2 regions of the Rhizobium sp. 268 genome follow, and region 1 is predicted to be linked to the other one. Evidence: riboswitches for the same ligand, from Rfam matches in the RefSeq annotation. Region 1 holds a riboswitch; the other holds the start of a gene.
What was found. A riboswitch is a leader RNA that binds a small molecule or an ion and turns the genes downstream of it on or off. The one in region 1 is predicted to bind cobalamin.
Positions count from the first base shown of each region.

Region 2: another riboswitch for cobalamin. It lies ahead of OS035_RS10745 (ABC transporter substrate-binding protein); the one in region 1 lies ahead of bluB (5,6-dimethylbenzimidazole synthase).

Region 1 covers NZ_JAPPSO010000004.1:122,370-126,853, reverse strand. The annotation lists gene OS035_RS09295 (methyl-accepting chemotaxis protein) at 1-318, opposite strand, end outside; gene OS035_RS09290 (MFS transporter) at 519-1,925, opposite strand; cobalamin riboswitch at 2,096-2,282, shown strand; gene bluB (5,6-dimethylbenzimidazole synthase) at 2,325-3,014, shown strand; gene OS035_RS09280 (DUF2865 domain-containing protein) at 3,018-4,109, opposite strand; gene OS035_RS09275 (ribonuclease H family protein) at 4,263-4,484, shown strand, end outside.
Region 2 covers NZ_JAPPSO010000004.1:411,208-415,691, forward strand. The annotation lists gene OS035_RS10740 (FecCD family ABC transporter permease) at 1-664, opposite strand, end outside; gene OS035_RS10745 (ABC transporter substrate-binding protein) at 661-1,677, opposite strand; cobalamin riboswitch at 1,851-2,105, opposite strand; gene blh (bifunctional sulfur transferase/dioxygenase Blh) at 2,353-3,633, opposite strand; partial or broken gene OS035_RS10755 (DsrE family protein) at 3,803-4,030, opposite strand; partial or broken gene OS035_RS10760 (VOC family protein) at 4,051-4,417, opposite strand.

The DNA of each region.
Region 1 (4,484 bases):
GTCACGTGTCCACGTATCGACGGCGGCAGGTTCGGCGTTGAAGGCGGCAAACTGCACAAGATCAAGCGAGGGGTCGTCGCGGTAAAGCGAATAGGCGTCGCGCACAGCATTCGCCTTGCCCCATTTCACGCCGCCGGCGGCCAGAGACGCAAACTGCTCCACATCCTTGGACCAGTTCGCCTTGGCGCCATCGATCAACGCCCTGGTTTCGTACATCCAGGTGTAGGTGGCAAAGGCGGAGATGCCGCAAAGGTTGACGGTCACGATAATCGCCGCCAGCTTGGCTGTCAGAGGCATCGTTTTCAAAAAATGGAACATGCCGCGGGGGCCTCGAAACGCGGGCTCGGTCAGATATGTTTCCGACCAGCCTATCAATACAGGCATCCACGCCGGCGGTCGCAGCATGAGCACTCATGCCCATGTCCCCTGTGCGACCCAAAACGCGCAAACGCAGTCTGTCTTCGATGTGTGAAGAAATCATAAAGTGGAATGGGATAGCGAAACGGCGGCCAGCGGGATCAAGGGCTGTTTTCCGCCATGGCCTCTTCCGGCTCGGCCTGGCGGTGCTTGCGGCGGCGCGTCGTCAGTTCGGCGCCGGCATCGCGCGGCAGGCGCAGGAAGGTGATGCAGGCCAGCGCCGAAATCGCCGAGACGCTGAAGAAGGCGGTGTGAAAATCCGAGACCAGAAGCCTGCCGCCGTGGAGGCTGCTCGAAATTTCGAGGATGCCGCCGGCGATCGCCACACCCATTGCCATGGATATACGCTGGGCAACGGCGTTGATCGCGGTCGCCTGGCTGCTGTCGGCCTCACCGACATCGCCGAAGGCCATGGCGTTGACGCCTGAGAAGGCCATGGAGCGGAACAGGCCGCCGATCAGCAGGCAGGCCATGATCAGCGGCAGCGGCGTCTCCCTGGTAAAAAGGCCGTTGATGCCGAGGAAGATTGCCGCCAGCAAGGTGGTGATCGATATCACGGTGCGGAAACCGAAGGCATTGAAGGTGCGCGAAGCGGCAAATTTCGACCCCATGGAGCCGAGCGCGCTGACGAAGGTGACCGAGCCCGATTGCAGCGGCGTCAGGCCGAAGCCGAGCTGCAGCATCAGCGGCATCAGGAAGGGCAGGGCGCCGAGGCCCATGCGGAAATTCGAGGCGCCGAGGATCGCCGCCCGGAACATCGGATAACGGAACATTTTCGGATCGAGCAGCGGATAGGGCGCGCGGCGGGCATGCAGGAGATAGAGGAGGCCGGCAAGGATGCCGACGGCCACCGTGACATAGCCGTAGATGACAGGCACGGCCGGCAGGCTGATCACCGACAGGCCGAAGACGAAGCCAGAAAAGCCGATGCCGCAAAGGAAGAAGCCCGGAAAATCCATCGGCCGTGGACTGCGAGGCTCGACCGCCGGCAGGAAACGCGTGACGAGGATGATGCCGAGCACGCCGATCGGGACATTGATCCAGAAGATCCAGTGCCAGGTGAGATAGGTGGTGAGGAAACCACCGATCGGCGGCCCCATGATCGGGCCGATCAGCGCGGGGATGGTCAGCCAGGCCATGGCATCGACGAGTTCGTGGCGCGGCGTTCCCCGGACCAGCAGCAGACGGCTGACCGGCGTCATCATCGAGCCGCCGGCGCCCTGGATCAGCCGCGCGACGACGAAGGCCGCAATCGAATTGGAAAAGGCGCAGGCGACTGAGCCGATCATGAAGACGAAGATCGCCATACGGAAGATGTTGCGCGCGCCGAAACGATCCGACATCCAGCCGCTGATCGGGATGAAGATCGCCAGTGCCACGAGATAGCTGGTGACGGCAAGCTTCAGCGCGATCGGCGAGGTGCCGATATCGGCTGCGATCGCCGGCAGGCTGGTGGCGATGACGGTCGAATCCATCTGTTCCATGAACAGGGCGACCGCAAGGATCATGGGTGTCAGGCGGGGCACGGGCAACTGGGTGCAAAGAGGAAAATTGCGGCGCCACAGGCGTCGGTTAGGATCTGTTCGGTTCTACGGCAGCGATGCACACCTGTCCACGCGATCGATGTCACATACGGGTGAATGCGGCATGAGGCCGCTTGCCGCAGGGCCGGTTTGCTGAAATAGATGCGCCGTCAGGTGCCCGCTTTTCAAGCGGGAGAATCGGGAATTCGGTGCGAGACCGAAACGTGCCCAACGCTGTAAGGCCGACGTTTGCCGCTTTATCATGCCACTGGCTTTCGCCGGGAAGGCTGCGGCAGACGGATGACGCCAAGTCAGAAGACCGGCCTGGCAAGATAGACCCAACCCGCGCGGACGGCGGGCGGTTGCGTTGTTGGGGATTTGACGATGCGACCCTTTGATGAGGATGCCCTGTCCGTGGCGTCCGGTTTTTCCTTGGCCGAACGCGAGGCCGTCTATCACGCGATCATGACGCGGCGCGACGTTCGCAGCCAGTTCCTGCCCGAGCCCTTGCCCGACGACGTGGTGGAACGGCTGCTGACCGCCGCGCACCACGCACCCTCCGTCGGCTTCATGCAGCCGTGGAATTTCATTCTGGTGAGAAGTCCAACGGTGCGAGCGCGCATCCGCGATGCCTTTGCCAAGGCCAACGAGGAAGCGGCATTGATGTTTGAGGGCGAGCGGCGGCAGGTCTATCGCTCCCTCAAGCTGGAAGGCATCGTGGAGGCGCCGCTCGGTATCTGCGTAACCTGCGATCCCACCCGCAGCGGCAGCGTGGTGCTGGGGCGCACGCACAATCCGCGAATGGACAGCTATTCGACAGTCTGCGCCATCCAGAATCTCTGGCTGGCGGCCCGCGCCGAAGGGATCGGCATTGGCTGGGTCAGCATCTTTCACGAAGCCGACCTGAAGACCATTCTCGGCATCCCCGAGCATATCGAAGCGGTTGCCTGGCTCTGCGCCGGTTTCGTCGACCGGCTCTACGACCAGCCGGAACTCTCGGTCAAAGGCTGGCGGCAGCGGCTACCGCTTGAGGAACTCGTCTTCCACGATGGCTGGGGAAGGAACGAGAGGTAGCGATCACTGCTGCTGCGGCTGCGGGCCAGGTGCGGCAGGATTGGCAAGGTCGATCGAGCCCTGGTCGCCGGCGAGGAATTGCGGGCCGACCTGGCGGACCTTGTTCTGCGTGGGGTCGTAGGGACGCTCTGGAACCGATGGCTGCGGCGCGGCGGCGGCCGCTGTATCCTTCGCCGGCGGATTGGTGCGGATGGTGGTGATCGAGCCCTGTGGCGGCGGCTGGCTTATCGCCTGCTTGCCGCGCATCTCGTCGTAATAGGCGGTGAGATTGCAGGCACAGGCGTTTTTCTCGCCGGGCGCGCGGCTTTTGTAAGCGAAGGCGTTCTTCATGGCGCTGTAGGGCGTGCCGGTTGCGACCGAGATCATGTTCGAGGCTTCCGTGCTCGTCACGTCGCGATAGAAAAGCTGGGTTTCGATGCCGGGGCACATCTTGGCGCAGGTCTGGGCGTCGCGGCCGAAATCGACCGAGGTGGTGTTTGAACTGATCGGGAAGAAGCCGCCGTCACAGCTGCGCACGCAGATGGTGCTGACCGGCGACAGCATATCGGCCCGCGGCAGGCCGTAGCGCGGATCGGCCTCTTTGCCGCCGAGCGGAATGAAAGTGTCCGAACGCATCGCCTGCTCCTCGACGCTCGGGGCAGGGTCGTTGGCATTGCGCTCGGAAGGCGCATAGAAGTTCTCGCTGTTGCAGCCGTTGCTGTCGAGCGCGGCCATCAGTTCGCGGCGGTCGTCATCGGCGCCGTTCCGGCCGGCCAGCTCGTTGCGGCGGTCCTGGAGATAAGCGATATTGTCGATCATCCGGCCTTCGGCCTGCGACAGCTCGGTGCAATAATCGGCATTCTCGCCGCCGATCACCACCATGCTGCCCGAGGTGCAGCCGTAGTTGCGCAGATCGTTACGCACCTTGCGAAGCTCGAGGTTCTGCTCGGCCATGGCACTGGCATATTGGCGTGCTTCCGGGCCGTTGCCATTGCCGATCGAGCGCGGCAGGTCGGCGAGACGGCCGCGCAGGTCCTCACAGATGGCATTGGTCTGCGCGACGGCGGGCGCTGCGAAGGCGAGGAGAAGGGCGAGAGACAGGTTTCGGCGTTTCACGGCGTCGTCCCGGAATGAGCAAACGGTCGGTGGGTCGAATGCGACTTCAATCGGCCGCGCGTTTTCCCTTAACGGATTTCTCTTAATAAGCTCAAAGAAAATATTAGCGTATTTTCCTGATCTTATCCAGCAATCGCCAGAGACGCGGTGAAAATGACAAGCATCCCCGACGAGATCCCTTCCTTTGCACCGACATCAGGCGTGACGGAAGCCCAACACGGCCTTCACCTCTTCGCGGACGGTTGTTATGAGCCCGGTTCCGGGCATGGAGGCTGGTCGTTTGTCGCTTATCGCGATGCGGTGGAAATCGCCTCCGACTTCGGTGGCGTCGACGATTCCAGCAATAATGCCATGGAATTGACCGCCGTTCTCAGG
Region 2 (4,484 bases), 290 kb from region 1:
AGATGACGAAACCTGTGAGCGCGATCGGCACCGAGAGATAGACATCCGGCCAGCGCACGCCGCTGAGCGAACCCAGAAGCCAGAACAGGATGCCCCGCGCCTGCTCGGCATTCGCCGATGTCGTCACGATGTAGGAGGTCAGCGCAGTGAAGAGCTGCGAACCGGCGACGCCGCACAGGATGATGCGTTCGCCGGTTCCTCCCGCACCCGTCGCCAGGAAGCCGACCAGCAGAAAGGCAATGACCGCGCCGATGAAGGCGCCGCTGGAAAGGCCAAGAACACCGTAGCCGAGGCCGAGGATCATCACGCAGACGGCTCCCGTCGAGGCGCCGGCGGAGATGCCGAGCACATAGGGTTCGGCCAGCGGATTGCGCAGCAGCGCCTGCAGCACGGCGCCGCAGAGCGAGAGCGACGCGCCGGCGCTGGCCGCAACCAGCGCCCGGCTCAGACGATAATCCCAGACGATGCCCTGGTGGATGCGGCTGAGTTCGAACTGCGTTCCGAACAGCCGGTTGGAGACGGCCTCCGCCGTTGTCGCCAGCGGGATCGCGATCTCGCCGATCGAAACGGCAAGGCTGATCATCAGTCCGAGAAGGAGAAGGGCTGAAATGGTGAGCGCGGCGAGCGCCCACCATCCTTGTTTCCTGACCGACGCTGCCTTCACTGCGAGAGGCCGAAGGATTTGATGCCGTTCGCCAAGGTCTCGATGCCGTCGATCGTGCGGATCGTTGGGTTCATCGATTGCGCGTCCATCATCACGAAGTGCCTGTTCCTGACGGCATCGAGTTCCTTGGTCACGGGGTCGTTCTCGAGAAAATCGATCTTGACCTTCGGATCGTCGGCGGCGTAGCGGCGCCGGTCCATGGTGGCGAGCACGATGACGGCCGGGTTCGCCTGGGCGATGGTTTCCCAGCCGACCAGCGGCCATTCCTCCTCGGTGGTGACGACATTCCTGGCGCCGATCGCCTTCAGTATATAGGCAGGCGCGCTGTTCTTGCCCGCAATGAAGGCGTCGCCGTTGACTTCCTTGCTGGAGAACCAGAAGACGATGGGCAGGCTCTTGCCCGATGCGGCTGATATCGAGGCGACGGCATCCGCCTCGCGCTTCTTCAGCTCGGAAATCAGCGCATCGCCGCGCTCCTTCACGTCGAAGATCTCTGAGAGTTCGGCGATTTCGCGATAGATCAGCGCCATCGTGAACAGCTCCTTGCGCACACCGTCGCCGCCATCGGTGTTGACCTTGGCGACGCAATCGGCCGGCGAAAGATAGGTATTGATCCCGAGATCCTGAAACTGCTCCCGCTTGCCGACGGAGCCCTGCGCGCCGACATGCCATTCGAACTCGGCCGCCACCAGGTCGGGCTCCTGTCCGACGACGGATTCGAAGCTCGGATCATTGTCGGCGAGACGCTTTATCCTGCTGTTCGCCGCGGCATATTGCGGCAGCACGGGACCGACCCAGACGGCCGTGCCGGCGATCTTGTCGGCAAGGCCGAGCGAGAAAAGAATTTCGGTCATTCCCTGGCCGATCGAAACGATCTTCGACGGCGCCTTCTGGAAAGTCACCTGCTCACCGCAATTGGTGATGGTCAAAGGATATTGGGTGGCAGCAAGGCTCGGTGCCGCAAGGCCGATCAGCCCGAAGGCAAATGTCATGGTGGCGAGAATCTGGCGCATGAAAAACCTCGATTGAAGGAAAAAGCACGGTTATGCCGCACGCGCGGCCGAAGGCACGCTGACGCGCGCGCTAGCCGCAGGAGGCCCAATCGAGACGGATGCATGCCGAAATTCGGCGAAGGTTCAGAAGGTCAATCATGTCTGTTCCTTATCCGGGCATCCCCGCCCGGTTGATTGGATCGTGATTGACGGCAGGTCTCCTGGCTTGCGGATATAAGTCGTTCATCCGCCTTCCCGCGATATATCGCAGTGGCAGGGCCATAAGCCCTTCAGAGATGGCCAGTCGCTGGCCACAGCTGAGATGATCGACAATCCGCTTACAGTTGCGGGGGCAGCCACGGTCTCGGTCCCTACTGGGTCGTCCTCACCGTGTTCCCTATTAATCCCCTTGGAGTCATCTTCAGGGAACCGTCACCGCCAGTTACGTCGCCCGCCCGCACGACGTCAATCATTATTGCGGAAGATTGGGTTTGGTGGGCGAAATATGGAGACGGAACGTCGGAGCGCTGTTGGCCGGTATGATGCCAGCATTCTCATCCCCAGGATGGAGCTCTCTTAAGCATCCTACTATTCCCGCTGTCGTGGGCGCGGCATCCACCAACCTCCCTCATGCTGAGGTGCGCAGCCCGAACGGGCGAAGCCTCGAAGCACGCCGCAACGCTGCTCCCTGCGTTCCTACAACGCATCCAGCGGAATCTTCAGATACCGTCGCCCGTTCGCCTCCGGTTCGGGCAACCGCCCGCCGCGGATGTTGACCTGCAGCGCATGCAGCATCAGCTTCGGTTTCGGCAGCGTGCGGTCGCGCGCCTGGCGCAGCGCCACGAAGCCGGCTTCGTCGATGCCTGATATATGCGGATTGGCGCGCTTCTGGGCGGCTACCGTGCTTTCCCAGCGCGGGTGACGGCCGCCAGGCTGATAGTCGTGGCCGGAAAAGAGCCGGGTCTCCTCGGGCAGCGACAGGATCGCCTGGATCGAGTGCCAGAGAGCGCTGGCGCTGCCGCCGGGAAAATCCGTGCGCGCCGTGCCGGTATCCGGCGTGAACACGGTGTCGTGCACGAAGGCGGCGTCGCCGATCACATAGGTCACCGAGGCAAGAGTATGGCCGGGCGAGAACATCACGCGGGCTCTAAGCCCGCCGATCTCGAAAGTGTCGCCATCAGCAAACAGCCGGTCCCATTGCGAGCCGTCGGTTTCGAGTGCCGGCCAGTTGTAGATTTCCTTCCAGAGCACCTGCACGTCGGTGACATGGGCGCCGATCGCCGTCGGCGCGCCGGTCTTTCCTTTGAGATAGTGCGCGGCGGAGAAATGGTCGGCATGCGGATGCGTGTCGAGGATCCACTCGACCGTCAGCCCTTCGCTGTCGATATGCGCGAGGATGGCATCGGCATTGGCCGTTCCCGTCGCACCCGACATTTCGTCGAAATCGAGCACCGGGTCGATGATGGCGCAGCGTTTCGTTACCGGGTCTGAAACGACATATTGCACACTGCAAGTGCGGGGTTCGAAGAAAGCCTTCACGACAGCCGCCTGCCCTGCCCGCTTTTCCAGCCAGCGGCGCGCGCCGGCAAGATCGAAGCCGAGGTTTTGACCGAAGGCCTCGACGTCCCCGGGCTGCATCCGCCCGTCAAGCACCTCTCCGAGCGCATAGAGCGTCAACGCCCGGGTGCCGCTCTTGCAATGAGCGACGACCGGCCCGTTTGCTTGCATCATCGCCCTCTGGAAGGCGCGGATATCGGCCTCGGTAATCTCGGGCCCTTTCACCGGCACGAAGCTGTAGGCGAGCCCCACGGCAGCGGCAGAAGCCTTTTCCGCCGCATCGCCCGGCTGCCCCGGCTCCTCGCCATCCGGCCGGGCATTGATGACGCCGGCAAAACCGTCCGCCGCAAAAGCAGCAAAACCGGCGGCATCGGGCTGCCCCGCCACCGATATCAGCTCATTGACCCTTACGGATGTCATCGAAGCCCCCGCGCTGCCTGCATCGGCAGTATCGCATGTATATCGGTACAATCTCACAAGTATATTGCCGAGCGCAAGAATAGTCGCTTGGCACTCCGTCGCGCCTGCGCAGGCCGGTGAATGTGGGCGCCAAGACACTCCCGATAGTCGCCCGGCCCGGCGCAGCCAGTCAAAACGACAGCGTTGCCGCGCCCTCTTTGATTTCGGCATGCATGGCGCTGGCGCCGACGATGACGATGCCGTCGAGCATGTCTTCCTGCGTATAACCGCGCGAGGTGACGCAGGGCGGGCAGGCCCAGATCGTGCCGCCGCGCTGCTGGAAATTCTCGATAAGCGTCGACAACGGATCGAGCGGCGGCACATGCGTCATCCGTTGGCCGCCCTTGCGCACAAGGTTCGCAGCCTGCGTCGTCACCCTCACGCCGCCGGCTCGTTGAGCATAGCCTCGATATTGTAACCGTCAGGATCGAGAACGAAGCAGGCATAGTAGTTGTCGGCATATTCCGGCCGCGGGCCGGGCGCACCATTGTCCCTTGCGCCGGCTTCAAGTGCTGCGCGATAAAATGCCTCGACCTCCGCCCTGCTTCGGACCCGGAAGGCAACGTGCAAACGGGTCAGAGGCGGCTTGTCGTCAGTGTGCTGGATTTCGAAGAGGCTGCCACCGACATCGAAAGCCCAGAAAACGCCTTCCTTCCCGAAGGTAGCCCAGAGGGTCGAAAGCGCGTTCATAAAATACCTTGCTCTTTTCAAGGTCACTGACCGCCATGGTGATATGATCGATCATGCCGTGCATCCTATCGTTCAAGCATCCCATGATAGTCGAATCCGCGGCGGAAAACACACAAAACCCA